4 regions of the Brevibacillus sp. RS1.1 genome follow, and region 3 is predicted to be linked to each of the others. Evidence: riboswitches for the same ligand, from Rfam matches in the RefSeq annotation. Region 3 holds a riboswitch; each other region holds the start of a gene.
The links. A riboswitch is a leader RNA that binds a small molecule or an ion and turns the genes downstream of it on or off. The one in region 3 is predicted to bind S-adenosylmethionine.
Positions count from the first base shown of each region.

Region 1: another riboswitch for S-adenosylmethionine. It lies ahead of HP570_RS24285 (pyridoxal phosphate-dependent aminotransferase); the one in region 3 lies ahead of mtnK (S-methyl-5-thioribose kinase).
Region 2: another riboswitch for S-adenosylmethionine. It lies ahead of metK (methionine adenosyltransferase); the one in region 3 lies ahead of mtnK (S-methyl-5-thioribose kinase).
Region 4: another riboswitch for S-adenosylmethionine. It lies ahead of HP570_RS15545 (BMP family lipoprotein); the one in region 3 lies ahead of mtnK (S-methyl-5-thioribose kinase).

Region 1 covers NZ_JABSVA010000010.1:97,501-102,545, reverse strand. Annotated here, with positions in the region: gene HP570_RS24295 (aminotransferase-like domain-containing protein) at 1-1,038, opposite strand, end outside; gene HP570_RS24290 (hypothetical protein) at 1,234-1,704, opposite strand; gene HP570_RS24285 (pyridoxal phosphate-dependent aminotransferase) at 1,859-3,040, opposite strand; SAM riboswitch class I at 3,123-3,238, opposite strand; gene HP570_RS24280 (MFS transporter) at 3,299-4,555, opposite strand; gene moaC (cyclic pyranopterin monophosphate synthase MoaC) at 4,559-5,041, opposite strand.
Region 2 covers NZ_JABSVA010000004.1:73,752-78,796, forward strand. Annotated here, with positions in the region: gene HP570_RS14720 (sensor histidine kinase) at 1-1,010, opposite strand, end outside; gene HP570_RS14725 (polysaccharide deacetylase family protein) at 1,007-2,023, opposite strand; gene metK (methionine adenosyltransferase) at 2,172-3,377, opposite strand; SAM riboswitch class I at 3,511-3,612, opposite strand; gene HP570_RS14735 (S8 family peptidase) at 3,674-5,045, opposite strand, start outside.
Region 3 covers NZ_JABSVA010000005.1:294,919-299,963, reverse strand. Annotated here, with positions in the region: gene HP570_RS18650 (sigma-70 family RNA polymerase sigma factor) at 1-215, shown strand, start outside; gene HP570_RS18645 (anti-sigma factor) at 215-1,390, shown strand; SAM riboswitch class I at 1,487-1,632, shown strand; gene mtnK (S-methyl-5-thioribose kinase) at 1,766-2,995, shown strand; gene mtnA (S-methyl-5-thioribose-1-phosphate isomerase) at 2,992-4,032, shown strand; gene HP570_RS18630 (GNAT family N-acetyltransferase) at 4,131-4,706, shown strand; gene HP570_RS18625 (ABC transporter ATP-binding protein) at 4,842-5,045, shown strand, end outside.
Region 4 covers NZ_JABSVA010000004.1:262,810-267,854, reverse strand. Annotated here, with positions in the region: gene HP570_RS15555 (DUF3298 and DUF4163 domain-containing protein) at 23-640, opposite strand; gene HP570_RS15550 (methyl-accepting chemotaxis protein) at 796-2,271, shown strand; SAM riboswitch class I at 2,423-2,545, shown strand; gene HP570_RS15545 (BMP family lipoprotein) at 2,746-3,774, shown strand; gene HP570_RS15540 (ABC transporter ATP-binding protein) at 3,896-5,045, shown strand, end outside.

The DNA of each region.
Region 1 (5,045 bases), on a different contig from region 3:
TACGGATTGGGCCAGCAGCTTCTCTGCATCGAAATGCTCAGGCAGATTCACCCAGAGGAACATCCCGCCTCTTGGTTTTTCCCATTGTACGCCCTCCCAGTTTTGCGCAACCAAGAGCTCATGCATCCATTCCATGCGTGCTTTGTAGGACTCGCGGATTTTCTCAATATGACGCTCCAGATCAAAGCGGGACAACAGCTCATACAGGGCGTACTGGTCGATTGTGCTCGACTGCAAATCAACTGCTTGCTTCGCCTTCACCATCATTTGAATCACGCGTGTATCTCCGATGGCCCATCCGGTACGCAAGCCTGGTGCGACAATTTTGGAAAAGGTACTGGTGTACACCACACAGCAATCGGTTGGATGCTCATCCAGTGAGAAAATGGAACGGTACGGAGCTTCCCCATCGAATTGGATCTCTCCATATGGATCGTCTTCCAGGATGAGAATGTTTTGCGCCTTGCATTGACGAAGCAAGCCGAGACGGCGCTCAAGGCTCCATACCTTTCCTGTCGGATTGGCAAAGGTAGGAATGACGTACACCATTTTCGGGCGATACTGGGCAATTTTTTTCGCCAGATCGTCCAAATCCATCCCATTGGCATCACCGTCTACCGGAATCGCTTTGATTCCCCGAAATTGGAACAATTGAACCGCTGCCAAATAAGTAGGGTTTTCGACGAGAACGACATCGCCTTCGTCTAAATATACACGACACAACAAGTCAACTGCTTGCTGAGAGCCCGTAGTGATGATCATATTATCTGCACCGACGTTCATATGCTTTTGCTTCATGCGGGATGCAATCCACTCACGAAGCGGCAGGTATCCATCGGTCAATCCGTACTGAAGAGCTTTTGCTCCTTTTTCAAATGCGCGGTTAAACGCTTCGCGCATCTCTGCGATTGGAAAAGAATCCTCTGCTGGCAGTCCACCTGCGAGCGAGAGCACTTGATTGCCTTGGGTCAGCTTCAAGATTTCCCGGACAGCCGAGGAGGATAGTGCTTCGACAGATTTTGAAAATGAGTACTCCATGTTCCGTTCCCCCTTGATTTTGCTTATCCTTGTTTTATCACTGTCAACAGCGTAAGTCCAATCTTTGCTAGCTATGAGCAGATAGGTTTTGACTATGTCGAGCGGTTGTTCAACCATTAGTCTTCACACACTGCATGCAAAAAACCCCTCTTCGTATGAAACGAAAAGGGGGTCATATGTATCGGCTATATTTTCCTAAGCAATACGGAACACACGTCGTTTCTCTGTTTGTGGAAGGAAAGAGAGGTCGACATGATTGGACGCTTCTTCCATACCGATATCGCTTGCCAACAGCAATGCCTCTTCCTGGAAGGTCGGCGTACAGCTGCCTTCATTCAGCTCACAGAGTCGCTTCAATCTCTTCAGTCTCTCTGCTGACTTCTCTACTCTCATGCATTCGTTCGTCAGCTCACATACGTTGACGTGACGAGCATCAGCGATCATGCTGATATCATTCACATGGACAATCAGCCTTTTGCCTTCTTCCGTAACAAATCCGATCGAGCAAAAATGCGCACCTGACATTTCCAAACGAGTGAGAACAGCATTGGCGTAAACTTCTCCCGTCCGCAAGCGAATCTGGCCTGCTTCAATGGCTCCGCCGATTTTTCGCTCGTTGGCGATCACCGTATACATATCCGTGTAACCGTTAATCTGATAGCGCATGGTACCCTCCCGCTCTCGCTGAGACTAATTATCATTAACAACAATGACATCGTATAATGAAAATCATTATCTGTCAATAATGAGAATGATTTTTATTCTAGAAGAAAAAAGCCACACTCCATCTATACGGTAGTGTGGCTTTTTTGCCTCGCTTTTATTTTGTTTTCGTAAATAACCCTAACCGCTCAATCCGCTGAACCGCTTCCGCGAGACGCTCTTCACTGGATAACAAAGCTGCTCTCACATAGCCCTCACCTGTCGGACCAAAGCCATTTCCTGGCGCTACGACGACATGCGCTTTTTCCAAAAGTAGGTCAGAGAACTCCACAGATGTGAAGCCGTTTGGAACAGGAAGCCAAGCAAAAAACGAACCTTGAGATGGCGGAGCCTGCCAGCCAATCCGATGCAGATTGGAGTACAGGGCATTGCGGCGGCTTTCGTAGACAGCGACGAGATCGCGGACGCACTGCTGCGAATCCGTCATCGCTTTGGCTGCCGCCATCTGTACTGCACCGAACAGACTGACGAAGTAATGGTCCTGAATGAGGTTGATCAGACGAACTAGCTCGCGATTACCTACCATGGCACCTACTCGCCAGCCTGCCATGTTGTACGTTTTGGACAGGGTATAAAATTCTACACCCACTTCTTTTGCACCCGGAACCTGCATGAAGCTGACCGGCTTTTTCCCGTCATAGCTGATTGCTCCGTAGGCGAAGTCGTGGCAGACAACGATTTCATGTTTTCGGGCAAAACGAATGGTTTCCTCATAGAACTCGAGTGGTGCGTTGACTGCTGTCGGATTGTTCGGATAGTTGAGAAACATCAGTTTCGCTCGATCCAAATCAGCTTGGGACAGCTGGCTGTAGTCTGGCAAGAAGTCATTTTCCGCCTTCAACGGCATCATGACCATCCGTCCGTTGACAACAGCAACCCCCGACCAATAATCCGGATAGCCTGGGTCTGGAACCAGTGCAACATCGCCTGCATTCATGAGTACTTGGCAAATCTCTACGAGTCCGGTTTTACTGCCGAACAAAATCGCTACTTCTTCCTCCGGATCGAGGTCCACATCAAATTCTTGCTTATACCAATGAGCTACTGCCTGCTTCAGTTCCACGCGTCCCTGAAAAGGCGGATATTTGTGATGGAGTGGTTGTGCCGCTTGCGCCTGTAATTCTTCAATAATGTGCGGCGGTGTCGGCAAATCGGGATTGCCCTGCCCCAGGTTAATGACGTCATGGCCTTGCGCAATGACCTTGTTTACTTTTGCCACCAGGGTCGCAAAAAACTGGGTAGGGAGTCGATCAATCATATCGGCGGGTTGAATGCGCATCTTTCTTCCATTCCTTTCTTGGGCCAATACAGTAAAACCCCCTTTTTCCATACAGAAAAAGGGGGAGATCAGCTTGGTCACGTCCTTATCTGTCAGGAAAAAAATCCTGCTGGAATTGGCACAGCATCTGTCCATCACATGGCACAGATCCGCTGCCGGGCTTCATAGGGCCAGTCCCTCCACCTCTCTGAATAAGTCAAACACACGGAATATACTGTTTTTTCGTCTATATCATACTACTTGAGCACGCAAATCGTGTCAAGATGCTTGATTCTGTACCGGCACGTGATGCCTTCTTTTTTGAAAAGAGGTGTGGAAAGCGAAGAATGCCACAGACAACAGACACAAGCCTGCCATTACGAACAATAGTCCCTGCGCGTGAATCGATTGGAAGATAAAGGCCCCGAGCAGTGGTCCGAGCATCCGCCCAGCTGATCCAGTCCCCGCAATCAGCCCTTGAATGAAGCCTTCTCGTCCCTCTGGCGTAAACTGTGCAGCAACTGCTGGCACCGCTGGCCACACGAGCATTTCGCCCAGCGTCATGATGAACATCCCCGCCACAAAGCCTGCATAAGCCGTTGATTGCGACAAAATCAACATCGACAAGGCAAAAATATAAGCGCCCAAGAGCATCTGGGCTTTTAGTGTTCGGGCAAAGCGTCGAATGACCCAGGCAATCAATGGCTGACCAAACAGGATCAAGCCGCCGTTCAGCGTCCACAACAGACTGTATTGACGGAGGGAAATGCCCAAGGATTGCATATAGGTTGACAGCACGGTTGTCCATTGTACATAGACAATCCAGCTAATTAATAGCCCCCCGCATAATAGCAGCAAGGCTCCCCATACCACCTTTGGCTCTTGCTGTGGTTGTCGCAGCACATCATCAGTTGCTTGCTCAGGCATGCTTTGTCCAGTCGTCGAGTTTTGGCGTTGTTGTTCCACCATTTTTAACTGACGCGGCAAAATGAGCATGAACATGGCGAGGACGATCACTTGTGAGATAGCATTACCGAAAAACGTCCAGGCAAATGACACACTGGCCAAGAAGCCGCCCAACGCAGAACCGGCAGCTACCCCCACATTGAGCGTGACATAAATCAGATTGATTCCTTTACGTCCTCCGTCCGGCCACAAAACTATGGCCAATGCATTCATCACCGGAGAAAGTAATCCATAAAACAGTCCATTCAACAGAAGCAGCACAACATAAATCGTAAAATCCTCCGTAACACCTAATCCGAGCGAAATCAGGATAACGCCGATGGAACCGACAATGATGGTGCGCATTTTGCCCCAGCGGTCAAACAGCATCCCGCCAACAATACTCCCGATCAAGAATGCGCCTTGGTTTAAAAGCAACAAGAAGCCGGCTACAGTCAGCGGCTTTCCGAGATGGTTATGAATATAAATCGTGACCAGCGGCCAAATACATGCCATTCCGGTAGAAAAAATGACGGCAGCAATCGCCAATAAACGAATGCTGCTCGGATAAGATTCCCACTTTTGCCTCATGGCTTACTTCTCTCCCCGATGGAAATCGCCGCTTTTTCCGCCTGTTTTGGATTGCAGACTGGTCGGACCGATTATCATTTCTTTATCCATGGCTTTGCACATGTCATACACCGTCAAAGCCGCTACGCTTACAGCGGTCAATGCCTCCATCTCGACGCCTGTTTTCCCTGTCGTCTTCACGGTTCCTGTAATCGCAAGCGTCGTTTCGTCCTCAAAAGCAAATTGTATGTCGATGCCAGTCAATGGCAGCGGATGACACATCGGGATGATTTCCCACGTTTTTTTGGCAGCCATGACACCTGCTACCTGCGCTACGGCGAGTACATCGCCCTTTTCGATTCGACCTTCGCGGATACGGGCGAGGGTTTCGGGTTTCATGCTGATTTGGCTCTCGGCTACAGCCACCCGTTTTGTGACGTCCTTCTCGGACACGTCTACCATCCGAGCTCGATTTTGTTCATTAAAATGTGTTAATTGATCAGTCATACGA
Region 2 (5,045 bases), on a different contig from region 3:
CGTTTTTCCAGATCGAATCCGACCCCATCGTCTTTGACGACAAGGCTTAACGAATCTTGTACAAATTCCAGCTTCACTTGTACGGTCGTAGCGCCTGCGTGCTTCTCCACATTGTTCAGACATTCCTGAACCAAACGGAAGATCGCCGCCTTTACCGAACTGCGCAAAGGAGGCTCCACACCGAATACTACCAGATCGATGGAGGACTGAATACGGTCTTCGCATGTTTGAATATATTTTTGCAAGGTAGGTACTAGCCCTAAGTCATCTAATGCCATCGGACGCAAATCAAAAATAATACGTCGAACATCCGCCAAGCTCAAGCGTACCATTTCCTTCAGCTCGTGAAGTTCCATTTGCGCTTCTAAAATGCGTTCGTTCTTCAACATGCGTTCTACAATTTCCGAACGCAGCACGACATTCGCCATCGATTGAGCTGGACCGTCGTGAATCTCGCGCGCGACACGCTTGCGCTCTTCTTCCTGAGCCTGGATTACCTTTAAGCCCATCAACTGATGCTGCTTAGCCGATTCCAGCGCCTCGCCTATCTTGCTTAAGTCACCCGTCAAGTAACCAAGCACGACGCCCATTTGAGAAACCAGCTTTTCTGCTCGGACGATGGTTTCTTCCAAGGTACGCAGTTGACGCTCCAAATCATTTCTTCTACGCTTCAAATTGTTTTCCCGCTCACGGTAAATGGACAGTTCTACCTGAATACGGCTCGCCTCTTCATACGCAACCCGAATGTCTTCCTCCGTGTACATATGAAAATTACGACTGACCAAGACGAGCTTGTTGCGCGATTTGCGATACGCGAGTTCAAGCGCATCGACTTTTTGAATCACTTTGGAAATCTCTTGTCGAAGTTCATGTAAATCAAACTTCAATGAGTTACCATGCTGTCTGGCGTTTTCAGCTATATCAAATATTTGGGTTTTACTCGTTTCTACGGTTTCAATCGTTCGCTTGATCACCCCGTCCAGCACGCTGATGTCTATCGCTTTGTTCATGATTGCTCTCCTTCAAACTCATTTTTAGCCTTCGTGAACAACTGTTGGAGGTGCTCTTCTTCTACGTCTCGCAGTCCCATATCATTGCGTGGAATGGCAAACGGATCTGTTCCCTGTTTTACGAATCCACGATTAGATGTAAACACATAGCGGTAGCCAGCTTCACGTGCTGTCTCCAGTACGATTGGACTCGTGTATCCAAATGGCAATGAGATGACTTCGATCTCTTGCTTCATCCATTCGCTTAAGCTGATGCGGGATATACGAAAGTCCACGTAGAGGCGGTCCCTGTACTCTTTTTCGTCCTCTAAACGATGCAAGTCCTTCAGATAGACCGGAGCTGTTTCCGGGCCAAGATCGCCCCACTCATTTCTTTCTTCCTCTTCATGCAGACTGTACGTATGGGACCCGATTGTAACCAGTCCCGATTGAATCATTTCGTTAACTTGTTGACGCGTAAGTGGTGGCGTCATATTCTCCCGTTTTCGGTCAGCTACATCTCTTAAGCGCCCCGCAATCGCGAAGTTCACTGAAGGGTAGCCGTATGTACGTAAGATCGGAAATGCTTCTTTGTAGTAACTCTCATACCCATCGTCAAACGTAATCAAAACAGCATTCTCAGTCGGTAAGGTACCCGTCTCCATAAATCGCAGGAATTCCTCCAGCGAAATCGGATTCAGGTCATTATCATGCAAAAATTTCATGTGTCGGGCAAATTGATCAGGAGCTATGACATACCGCTGATTCGATTGATCCGTGACATGATGGTACGTCAAAACAACAACCTGATTGTTATACCACTTTTTCGTTTGAACCACTGCTTCTTCTGTTGGTGTGACGTTTGGCTCAGCATTTTTTGTCTCACTTATGCTTATAGACGTATCCACTTGGGGAAAAGGTTGCACTTCTTGTTTATTCTTTTTTTCCAGAAAAGATTCGCCTAAGAACCCAATAGCCACTATAAAAAACAAAAAAGTAAGAAACACGATCAGGAAGAGCCTTCTGTTCGGCAAAAAAACCCCTCCTCTACTTCCTCACTAGGAGATTCGACACAGTCATACAAATTCCTGTGCAACAATTGACCCAATAATTGGATGACTCTGCTCCTAAAAGAAAAAGAGCCCAGTAGCAACACCAGGCTCTTTTTATGTCTTTCGAATATTAGAGTTGAGCAGCCTCTTGCTTCAGAACTTCTGCTTTGTCTGTTTGCTCCCAAGGAACATTCAGGTCATTGCGTCCGAAGTGGCCATATGCAGCTGTTTGTTTGTAGATAGGACGACGCAGGTCGAGCTGCTTGATGATACCAGCAGGACGCAGGTCGAAGTGTTTGCGAACCAATTTCACCAGAGCTTCTTCGGAAATGGTACCTGTGCCGAATGTATCTACTGCGATGGAAACTGGTTGTGCTACACCAATTGCGTAAGCAACTTGCACTTCGCATTTGTCTGCGAGGCCAGCAGCCACGATGTTTTTCGCTACATAACGAGCCGCGTAAGCACCGGAACGGTCAACTTTCGTCGGATCTTTACCAGAGAACGCACCACCGCCATGACGAGCATAACCGCCGTAAGTATCTACGATGATTTTGCGGCCAGTCAAGCCAGCATCCCCTTGTGGTCCGCCAATTACGAAACGGCCAGTTGGGTTGATGAAGTATTTGGTTTCAGCGTCCAACAGTTCAGCTGGAACAACTGGTTTAATTACGTGTTCAACCAGATCTTGCTTGATTTGCTCCAAAGTTGTTTCAGGAGCATGTTGGGTAGAAATAACGATTGTATCGATACGAACTGGTTTGTCGCCATCGTACTCAACGGTTACTTGTGTTTTTCCGTCAGGACGGAGGTAAGCAAGTGTTCCGTTTTTACGTACTTCAGTCAGACGACGAGCCAATTGGTGAGACATGCTGATTGGAAGTGGCATCAGTTCAGGTGTTTCATTGCAAGCAAAACCAAACATCAAACCTTGGTCACCAGCACCAATTGCTTCGATCTCAGCATCAGTCAGTTTGCCTTCGCGTGCTTCCAATGCTTGGTCTACACCAAGTGCAATGTCAGCGGACTGCTCGCCAATTGCAGTAATAACACCGCAAGTGTCAGCGTCAAAACCGAATTTCGCACGGTCATAGCCGATTTCACGAATGGTTTCACGAACGAGCTTTTGGATATCCACATAAGTGTTTGTAGTGATTTCACCTGCTACGAGAACCAAACCAGTAGTTACGGAAGTTTCGCAAGCTACGCGAGCGTTTGGATCTTTGGACAGGATCGCATCCAAGATGGAGTCGGAAATTTGGTCACAAATTTTATCCGGATGTCCTTCAGTTACAGATTCGGATGTAAACAGACGACGACCTTTTTGCAAAGCCATGAGAAAATACCTCCTTTGACCTCATACAAATAGTGTGGTAGCCGAGTTAGGATTTTATCTACGTAAACGCAAATAAAAAACCTTTTCCGTTTTTTAGGAGGAAAAGGTTTGAGCGTTTTTTGCTTCCTTCATCCTCTTATCGGCCAGAACAGATGTCCGTTCTGCTGGTTAGCACCGCTCTAGCTCGGTTGCCGGGCTTCATAGGGCCAGTCCCTCCGCCTGCTCTGGATAAGAGTATCCATTACGGATAATAGAATAATTGTTTTTTTCAGAGATGTCAATAGGAAAAATTTTACTTATAATTGATAGGCTTTTGAAAGTACCACCACTACCTCGGCGCGAGTTGCTCTTCCATTCGGTTTAAAGGAAGAACCGTACCCATTAACCCAATTTCTCGATGTCAAAGCCTCGATGGCAGGAGAAGCCCAGTGACTCGTTGGCACATCCCGATAATTCGAGGTACCGTGATTATACATCAACACATTACGTGCCCGAGCGATCATTACCGCCATCTCTGCACGCGATATCGGCTGATCCGGCTTCATTTCATTCTTCGGGTACCCTTTCAAAATTCCCAATTGATAAGCTACACCTAAGTTGTGATATGCCCAGTGTCGCTTTTGCATATCCCGGAAGGTCGTTTTTCCTGTGTAGGTAGTCGCTACCTTAGAACCGGTCGCACGCATCGATTTAAGCAGCATCGTCGCAAATTCCGCACGGGTCACTGCCTGGTTAGGCTTGAACGACGCATCATTAAACCCATTTACAATATCGCGAGAGCTAAGTCTGACGATCTCTGAGCGCGCCCAGTGCTCCGAAATATCGCGATAACCCGCTATCAATTTCTGCTGCGTCACCGTGAGTCGGTACGATTCATATTTGAACGAAGTACCACTATTAAGGCGTACATAATATTTTCCTGGCTGCAAACGCAAACCGATAATATCGTTTCCTCGCTTAGACAGCTCCGCTACCTCATTCGTCGAAGCAAGCGCATAGTTCATGTTTCGATCGCTATAGAGCGCGAAACGAAAGCCGCTATCTACAGGAATGTACGGCGCTCGGAACGTCACATACGATTCACTATTCACAGTAAATTGGAACCAGTCGGAATCGGTAGCTGTCGGTATCGTGCCTGACATCACTGTCCCACCGCTTAAAGGAGACGCTGTTTGATAGGTGTCATTCGGCTCATTAAAATCTTTTTTTACTGGCGTGTATCCCAGATCTAGCTGATATTCGCCATTCATCGCATTGCGATTGTACTCACTCACACGGATGTAATACTTGCCTGGTGACACTTCTTTTTGGACGCGCTCTGTCGGATTGTCTTTTGTTCCATTATCGTAGGTAGGGTCCCAGACAACCATCTTTTTACCGAGCTCTTGTTTACCGATACTCAGCAATAGATCGACACGCTTGTTATCAGGACTAACAGTGACATCCAAATGCCCGTATTCACGAACATAGTAGGAGAACCAATCCTGATCCCCTTCATCGTGAAAATTGCCTGTTACACTGATTTCGTTGCCTACGAGTGGCCTTGCTGTCTCTTGCGTATCGTTCGGTTCGTTACGGTCCGGATTGATGGTAAACTTACTCGTCAGCACGTAGGTAAAAGCGTTGTTGACCCCTCCGTTACGCATTAACCGGATATTCATATTCCCC
Region 3 (5,045 bases):
CAGAGCATGTCGTGAACAAAGAGCTGTGGGAAGTGGCCCATGACTACTTGGAGCAACTTCCGGAAAAGCAGAGACAGGTCATTTTATTGTCCGCCATGCAGTTTTCCTACGCGGAAATGGCAGAGGTACTCGGAATCGAGCTGGCAGACGTCAAGCGCTCCTTGTTTCGGGGACGACAAAAGATGCGGCAGTTGTGGAGGGAGGAAAGCAAGTGATGAACACGGACGAGAATCAACGTGAGCAAAGGCTGCTTGCTTATTTGCGTGGAGAAATGACGGCAGAGGATTCGAAACAATTCGAGGAAGAAATAGCCGCTGACGAAGAGTACGCACAGCGATTGGAAAGGCTTTTGTTGGGGGAAGAAACAGAAGAGGACAACGCGAAAACCAAACAGTCTGAAACACTGTCAGCTGAAAAACAGCGTGCCATTGTTCGCCGGGGGAAATGGAAAAATCGGTTGTCCAACGCAGGATTCACCATAGGGCTTCCCTTTCTGGCCGGTGTTGTGTTGCTGATTCTGAATGGCTGGGTGGGGTCGCTGATGCATGAAGATCTGTTCCGCGTTGCAAAGTCGATGGTCAATTTTACTCAACCAGGTGTGAGAGTGGGGGGGAGTGGTTCACAGGTCGGATTGCTGTACGGAAACATCAGCATGGAACTAAGCGAGCGGGTTGGGGGAGAGGAAAAGAATGCGGGTCGTTTTGAGAGTACGAATGTGCTGTGGAATGTGAATGCCAAGCCGCAATGGACGAACGGGGTCAGGGAGCAAAAGTTGTTTTTCCGTTATCCGGCAGAGGAGGAAACGGAGGATACCATGTCTCTCACCTCAGCTGCCTGGACGACAATGGAGAAGCTGCCCGAAGGAACGGTTTCGCAGCTTGCGATATCTTTTGACCACTTTCTGACGTACCAGGAGTATTATAAGCTGGTTACCCGCCATGTTACCTCTTCAGGTCAAGATACAGTCTGGCTTGCAATAGATACAGGGGTAGAGCTCAAGCAAGCTGAAAGCGGAGATGTGCTTTTTGGTTCCGGGGAAGTGTGGGGATTTGCCCAGCGAGAAATGGATTACGGTGGTGTATATAAAAAAGGGGCTGGGGACAGAGTAATCGCAAACTATCTGGAGGAGATGAGTTATTTGTCAGAGCAAGAGGAACTGGCTCGTGATATCGGAAAATCCTTACTCCCTGGCAGAGATATACAGATTGCAGAGCGATACAGTCACATACAGAAATACGGGGTTCGCATTTACGGAGCCGTCCTCACCGGACCTACGAAAGAACTGCTGAAGCTCAAGGCAGAAAAGTCGATAACAGCAGCGTTTTTAGGCAAGGTAGACTGGTGGAATTGGGAGCGACCTGCGGCATCCGGAACACAATACAGCTATTGATAGCAAGGTGCGAATTTTTGCACAAAAGGGTGTTGACATCGTGGAAGCGTTGGTTGTATGATTCAAACTAAATCAAAAACCGAATACGTTTTGGATACCTTATCCAGAGAAGGTGGAGGGACTGGCCCGATGATACCCGGCAACCGACATGACGCCATTCAGACGCGAGAAAGCGACTGATTAACAGGCGACATGCACGGTGCTAATTCCTGCAGAAACAAAAGTGGTCTGGAAGATAAGGGGGACATCAACACGGTTCTTACACGTGACGACAGCGACCTCTTTTCTTCGGGAAAAGAGGTCTTTTTTGCTCTCATGACACAAACAAAACAAGTAGAGATAGAGGAAAAATACGTAGAGGGGAGTTTTGGAATCATGGCATATCGCGCATTGACTGAACAGGAAGCAGTGGAGTACGTAAAAGAAATACCGGGTCTTTTTAGCGAAGGAGCAGAGCTGACCAGCCGAGAAATCGGGGATGGCAACCTCAATCTGGTTTTTGACATTCAAGAGCCAGCAACCGGTAAGAGCGTCATTGTCAAGCAAGCACTGCCTTTTGCCCGCGTTGTGGGGGAATCTTGGCCGCTTACGATTGATCGGGCTCGCATCGAGAGCGAGGCACTCCGGATTCAGCACAAATACGTTCCAGACCTGGTGCCACAGGTGTATCATTTCGATGGGGAACTTGCGTTGACCGTCATGGAAAACGTCGGGGACCACATCATCATGCGTAAAGGGTTGATCGAAGGAAAGCGGTATCCGCTATTTGCGAAGCAGATTGGCCGTTTTCTCGCGCAAACGTTATTCTTCACATCCGATCTGGGCGCACATCCATACGATAAAAAAACGCTAGTCGGAACATTCATAAATCCAGAATTATGCAAAATCACAGAAGATCTCGTCTTTACCGATCCGTATGAAAATGCGCCTACCAACGACTTCAACCCGTTGATCCGCCGCGAAGTCGAGGCGATCTGGAACAATAGGCCGCTGAAGCTGGAAATCGCCAAGCTGAAATACGATTTCCTTACGCGATCGGAGGCGCTGCTGCATGGTGACTTGCATACTGGAAGTATTTTCATCACGGAAAACAGCCTAAAAGCAATCGATCCAGAGTTCGCTTACTATGGCCCAATCGGCTTTGACATTGGGGCGATTATTGCCAATTTGCTGCTCAACTACGCAGGACAGCACGGTCTGCAAAAAGATCAAGGAGAACGGGAAGCGTACCGCGAATACTTACTGGAAACAGTCGAGGATGTCTGGAATGAATTCGTTTCACAATTCGTTCAACTCTGGCACAAGCACGCCAAAGAGCGCAGCGCCCATGTCGAAGGACTGTGGCAAAGCTACGTGAAGCGCCTGATTCAGGATACAGCAGGCTATGCCGGATGCAAAATCTTGCGTCGTGTCATTGGCTTGGCAGGCGTAGCGGACCTGAATGCCATCGAAGACGACCAGACTCGCGCAGAAGCAGAGCGTCTGGCTCTCTCGATTGGAGAAGCGCTGATTCTCGGTCGCGGCGGCATCGAGGAATCGACAGATATCACGGACATCGTACGCACAATAACTGAACGCTACTACCAGGAGGCTACAGCAGTATGACAACCAGCACTCAATTGGCACCTGTAAAGTGGGAGAATGACGCATTGGTCCTGCTTGACCAGACGCGTCTGCCAGTAGAAACAATCTATTTGAACTTGACCACCTCCGAGCAAGTATGGGGTTCCATCCGACGCTTGGAAGTGCGTGGCGCACCAGCCATTGGCATGGCGGCAGCTTACGGGCTCTACCTGGGCATTCGTGGCAGTGAAGCGAGTAACTACGACGAGTTTTGGCAGGAATTGAACCAGCAGGCAGACTACCTGGGCTCGTCCCGTCCGACAGCAGTGAATCTGTTCTGGGCATTGGATCGCATTAAGGCTCGTGTTGAAAAAGCAAGCGGTGCGTCGATTGCCGAGTTGAAGGCGGCAGTACTCGATGAAGCATTGGCGATTCAAAAGGAAGACGCAGAAGTATGCCGGACCATCGGGGAGCATCTGCTCACTCTGTTGCATGACGGTATGGGAATTCTCACGCACTGTAACCCAGGGGCATTGGCTACAGCAGCGTACGGTACGGCTACTGCTCCCTTTTATTTGGCAAAGGAACGCGGTTGGAACCTGAAGGTGTACGCGGATGAAACCCGTCCTGTTCTACAAGGCGCTCGTCTTACTGCATTCGAATTGCAGCAAGCAGGGATTGATGTGACGCTGATCTGCGACAACATGGCGGCGATGGTCATGTCCCAAGGAAAAGTAGAGGCTGTCATCGTGGGGACAGACCGCGTAGCAGCGAACGGCGATGTCGCCAACAAAATCGGTACGTATGGGGTAGCGGTATTGGCAAAAGCTCACGGCATTCCTTTTTACGTGGCAGCTCCTTTGTCCTCCGTCGATTTGGACACACCGACAGGCGCAGATATTCCGATTGAAGAGCGTCCAGCTGAGGAAATTACCCATGGCTTGGGCAAACAGGTAGCTCCAGACGATATCAAGGTGTACAATCCTGCGTTCGATGTAACGCCAGCGAAGTACATTACTGCGATCGTTACCGAGACAGGCATTTTCAAGCCGGAAGAGATCGGCAATAGCAAAAAATAAAAGACATTTTTATATGCGTTCGCCTATTGTTGCTGGCGGGCGCTTTTTGCTCATTTTGGCGTTTTCCAGTAAAATATCCAAGAAAAGGGGAGATTCGTATGCAAACGATCCAACAGATAGCCATCAATGAAGATACGTACTTGAAACAATTAGAATTAGCTGATGCTGAGCAGTTATTTTTGCTTACGGATTCGAACCGGGAGAATCTTATGGAATGGCTGCCGTGGCTGAATTATACGAAGAAGGTAGAGGATTCTCGCCAATTCATCCAAGCGACGATTCATCAGTACAACGATAATCGCGGCATCCACTACGGTATTTGGTACCAAGGACGTCTGGCTGGTACAGTCGGCGTACATACAGTGGATTGGATCAACAAAAAGACGTCCATTGGCTATTGGCTGGGTGCGCAATTTCAGGGAAAGGGCCTGATGACAGAAGCAGTGGCGACCTACTTGGACGTGTTAATCTTTGGATCATGGGATTTGGAAAAAGTAACGATTCAGGCTGCTACGGAAAACCACAAGAGCAGATCGATCCCGGAACGATTAGGGTTTCAACTGGAAGGGATACTTCGCCGGAATGAATTCCTTTACGATCATTACGTGGATCATGCCACTTACAGCCTGCTAAAAGAGGAATGGCTTGACTGGAAAACCGATAAAAAATCTTAGATTGAACTTTATGCATTGATTGACAATGAAAATTCTGTAAATTACGATGGTGAAGACAGATCAAGAGGGCTGCGCGTGATTCGCAAGCCCTTTTTTAGTCGTGCTGTTAGGTCTAAATAAATAGAGGTGATTTACATGCAGACACTTCGGCAATTATCTTGGTTTTTTCGTGCCTATTGGAAGCGATACGTCATTGGAATCTCTGTGCTGTTTGTCATCGATGTCCTCATGCTATGGCCGCCGAAATTAATCGGGGATACGGTGGATTCGATTCGCAACAGCTCCCTGACGGACGCTGACTTGACGCAAACAGTGGTCATCTTGCTCGTATTGGGTGTG
Region 4 (5,045 bases), on a different contig from region 3:
TAAAAATGGCGGTACAGTGCATTTAATCCGCGGACAAGATGCTCAGTGGACCTTTTTCATTGATGATTGGCTCAAGTTCATAGACCGAAATGGGGAACATGGGGAAACCGACGTAGTAGGGCGTAATTTCGTACAACTGGAAGTAGATAACCAGTGCTTTGTCGGCGATGTAATAATCTTGATCGGGCTTAATCGAAGTAAAGCCATTAAGTGTGGGGATGTTTCTTTCTTTGATTTGACGCTTGATGTTTTCGGAAATCACCTTGACGTAATCGCTTCCTGGCTTGAATAATTCCCGCAGTGTATACAGCTTGCCTGTTTGGATATCAGCGGTGATCGAACCGAGGAAGGTCATGCCGTGAGCCATTTGCGGTGTATAGGCGTAGTTGCTCAACACAACACTGAAAATACCGCGTTCGTTTGTCTTGATTTCGTAGCTTCCTTGCATTTCTGTATTTCCCGGTACCTGGACCCGTTGTTGCTCGTGAATTAAGCCTTGAACCGTTTGATAAATCGCCCGGTTGATATCTTTTTCCGCTTGCTGGTTGGCTAATCCCGCCAATTGCGGATAGTAAATCGTGGTGTTCGGACGGCTAATCGTCCGTGTCAGCACGGTAGCTGGCAATTGATTAAGTTCCACTTTTCTCCGTTTACCTCCTGTACGCGAGAGTTGTGTAATAGCCTATTCGAAATTGTTTTTGGCTGTTCTCACTTTTTTCACAAATTTGCCAAAGGTTTGGCTATATAATGGGGAAAGAATCCGATACATAAGTAAAAAGCAAAAGGGGGGCAATTATGATTCAATTGATTCGCAATACCTTAACTGACAAAGAAGGTTTTATGATTTTTATCCTATGGAATCATTTGTGGATGGCGGGGCTCATTGCCTACCAAGTGGATGTGAACTTCTGGAAAGTGACGTCCTTGGGATTGCTGGTCACTTTAATTGTTTCGCCGTATTATTTCATTCGCAAGGATAGTCTTGTAATTCGTTACCTGGTGGCAATTGGACTCATGTTTTATGCGATTTCATTCGATCACTTTACCGATTACCAGGAGATCACCTTCCTCGCTTTTATCGTCATGGGCTTTTTAGCAGCGTATTTGGATTGGAAGCTGGTCGTAACAGCGGGAATTACCCAAATCATTGTCACGGTTATTGGGTTCTACACAGGAACCTACCAGATCTTCGATGGAGATTTTTCGGAGCTCAATTTGCTTATGCGTATTGTCACGATTCTCATGATGATGGGAGCCGTAACGTATCTCTGTCTCGCCGGACAAGCCTCTCTGCAAAAAGCGCACGACGCAAGGCAGGAAGCGGAAGAGAAGGAGCGCCGTCTGGGAGAAATGCTTTTGAACATCCAGGAAATGACGGAGCAGCTAGATCGTACAAGCGATCATGTGCATGAGCATGCGGAAGGTACGAAGCGCAATACAGATGAAATGATGGTAGCCTTCAAGGAAGTCGCCGTCGGTATGGAATCGCAGGCGAATTCTACGGTGAAGATCGAAGAAGAGGTTCAATCCATCGATCAGGAAATCGAGGCAGTCACATCGCAGACCAACGCAATGAAAACAGAATCGCAACAAAACAACCGTCGTTTGACAGAAAGCGTTCAGATGATGAACGATCTGTCCTCACAGATGGAGCAAATTGTGCAGGCAGTCAATGTAGCAGCCTCTACGATTCACCAGCTCAATCGACAGGCGAATCGCGTAGAGGAAATTGTCGGCGCTATTAATCAGATCGCGACACAAACGAATCTGTTGGCACTGAATGCGGCGATTGAATCGGCGCGTGCAGGCGAGCATGGACGGGGATTTGCTGTGGTAGCGGATGAGGTACGTAAGCTGGCAGAACAAAGCGCGACAGCCACACAGGAAATTACTGACATTCTCAAGTCGCTCCACCAGGAAAGTGAGAATGCGGTGCAGCATATGAGCAGTGGGGAAGTATCTGTTGCAAAAGGCCAAGAGCTGGCCGTAAAAACAGTGGCCTCCATTGAAGCAGTGCGTGCCGGAATGATGGCCTTCCTAGAAGCAGCTGATCAAGTAAGCTCCAGCATGGACCGGGTAAAAGTGCGTTCCGGCGAGGTTGCCATCGAGATGTCGACCATTACAGCGGTAACCGAGGAATCGGTAGCCAACTTAGAAGAGTTGTTTGCGACAGCAGAAAACCAGCATCAAAAAGTGCGTGAGATTACGGAAGAGCTGGGTGAGCTAAATACGTTGTCGCATCGCCTCCAGCAAACCTTTCACGTAAATTAGAGGTTGCGCTTCTCGCCAATTTCTAGGTGCTGAAAAGACGACTTTTTAAACTTTTATTTACTTGTAGAAGTGTTTGGAATTGAGAAAAAAGAATTGCATTTTCGAACCGTTCTGCTAGAATGAATTCCATTGTAACTAAATATATTCACCTACCTTATCAAGAGCGGCGGAGGGACTGGCCCGATGATGCCCGGCAACCACTGATCATGTCTATGCATGAACAGAAAGGTGCCAATTCCTGCAAAACCTGTACCATGGTTTTGACAGATGAGGAAGAGAACGGCTTCGTACGCAAACTCTTCCTCCGGGGAGAGTTTTTTTGTTGTATTTGTAAAAGAAGAGGAGGAATAAACGAACGATAAATTAATTTTATAAGAGAATATTCGTAAATAGTATTGAAAAAATAGGTAAAAAGCCGTACATTACCTAATAGGATAAAGAAAAACGTAAAGTTCGGATAGGGAGAGATACATCATGAAGAAGTTATTGCTGGCATTAACGACATTCGCAGTATTGGCAACAGGGTGCTCGACTGGCACAAGCGCACCGGCAGATCAGCCAGGAGGACAAGCAGCAGGACAAGAGGGCCCGGCCAAAAAGCGAATTGCTTTGATTTTGCCTGAGAAAATCGGTGTGAATCCATTCTTCCAACAAATGGACGAGGGTGCAAAGAAAGCCGCACAAGAGCTGGGCGCAGAAGTAAAAACGATCGAATCTACAGACCATGGAGCGATTGAAGAAAATCTGCGTGTGGCTGTTGCAGAAAATTATGATTTGATCATCACTTCTTCCTTTACATCAGAGGATGCATTGAAAAAAGTGGCTACCGAAAATCCTGACCGTAATTTTGCGATTATTGATACCGTAGTGGATTTGCCAAACGTTCGCAGTGTTACCTTCCGTGAGCAGGAAGCGGCTTACTTGGTGGGAGCAGCAGCAGGTCTGGCAACGAAAACGAACAAAGTAGGTATGGTTGTCGCTCTTGATATTCCGCAGTTGAAAAAATGGACGGTTGGCTTCGGAGAGGGCTTGAAAGCGACAAATCCAAAAGCAGAGCTGATGGTCAACTATGTAGGAAGCTTCACTGACCCGGCAAAAGCGAAGGAATTGGCTTTGCTCCAAGCTTCCAAAGGCGCTGATTTCATTAACGGTGCAGCAGCAGTAGGCGACCTCGGCGTTTTCGAAGCAGCGAAGGAAAAAGGCTTCTTCACAGCAGGTCAGGACGTTGACCGTACCACGATTGATCCAGAGCATATTGTTCTGTCCCAATTGAAAGGAACTGACGCGGCAGCTTATGAAACCGTGAAGACCTTTGTAGAAGGAACGTTTAAACCAGGTGTTGTGGCATACGGCTTGAAGGAAAAAGGTGTTGGTGTAACCTATGTCACACACGAAAGCAAGACGCCGCTGAATGCTTTTATTGGACAAGAAGTGGTGGATAAAGTGAAAGCGATCAGCGATGAGATTGTAGCGGGTAGCCGCAAAGTACCAGACCAGTTTTAAAAAGGTTCTCGGTACTGAACGTTTATTTATAGCTTGTGCACAGTGATGGATGTGACCGACTACGGCTGTGTAGTCGGTCTTCCATTTTCATAAAAGGACGTACAGAAATGAGGGAGTGGGAATGACCGATCGCTTGGAAATGAGGGGCATGACCAAGAAGTACGGAGATTTTACCGCCAACGACAAGGTGTCGTTCTCACTGGCAGCAGGAGAGGTCCATGCGATTGTCGGGGAAAATGGAGCGGGCAAAACGACACTGATGCGGATGCTGTACGGGATGGAGCAGCCGACGTCGGGAGAGATCGTGTTAAACGGCAAGCCAGTTGTTTTTCGCGGACCAGAGGACGCGATTCGAAATGGAATCGGGATGGTTCACCAGCACTTTATGCTCTTCGGAGAATTCAGTGTGACTGAAAATATCGTGATCGGATATGAGCCGAAGAAAGCAGGCTTTTTCAAAAGAAAGGACGCAGAGGACAAGGTGCGGGCGCTGAGTGAGCAGTATCGCATTCCGATTCATCCGCAGGCGATGGTAGCGAGTTGCTCGATTGGGGAACAGCAACGGGTCGAAATTCTGAAGGTCCTGTATCAGGGAGCGGATATTATCGTGTTGGACGAGCCGACTGCTGTCCTTGCCCCGCTGGAGGTACGCGACCTGCTGCAAACGATTCGAAACTTGGCAAAGAGCGGCAAGAGCGTCATTTTGATTACACATAAGTTGCAGGAAGTCATGGAGGTAGCCGATCGTATTACGGTACTGCGCGGGGGCAAAGTGACGAGAACGGTTTCGCGGAATGAGACAAATGCAGATGATTTGGCAAGATTGATGGTCGGACGAGAATTGCAGGAGCTAGCTGAACGAGTTCCTCTGGATAAAGGCCCCTTGTTGCAGGTGGAGAATCTTGCGGTTCGAGAAAAGCAGACCCTTCTCGATCAAGTCAGCTTTACCGTACACCACGGGGAAATCGTAGGGATCGCAGGTGTTTCCGGGAATGGACAATCCGAGCTGCTACAAGCGATCAGCGGTTTGCGAGCGGCACAGGAGGGTACGGTGCGGTTAGGTGGCAAGGATGTGACGAACAAATCAGTCGCCACCATTCGAGATGCCGGCTTGGCGCATATTCCGGAGGATCGCTACCTGTGGGGAACGGCCAAACTCTCAAGCGTCGAGGAAAATGCGCTGATGGGCTATCAGCGAAAGCCTGCTTACAACCGCCGTGGCGTCGTTTTGCGGGAGAAATTCCGCCAAGTCGTAAAAGGCTGGGTTGAAC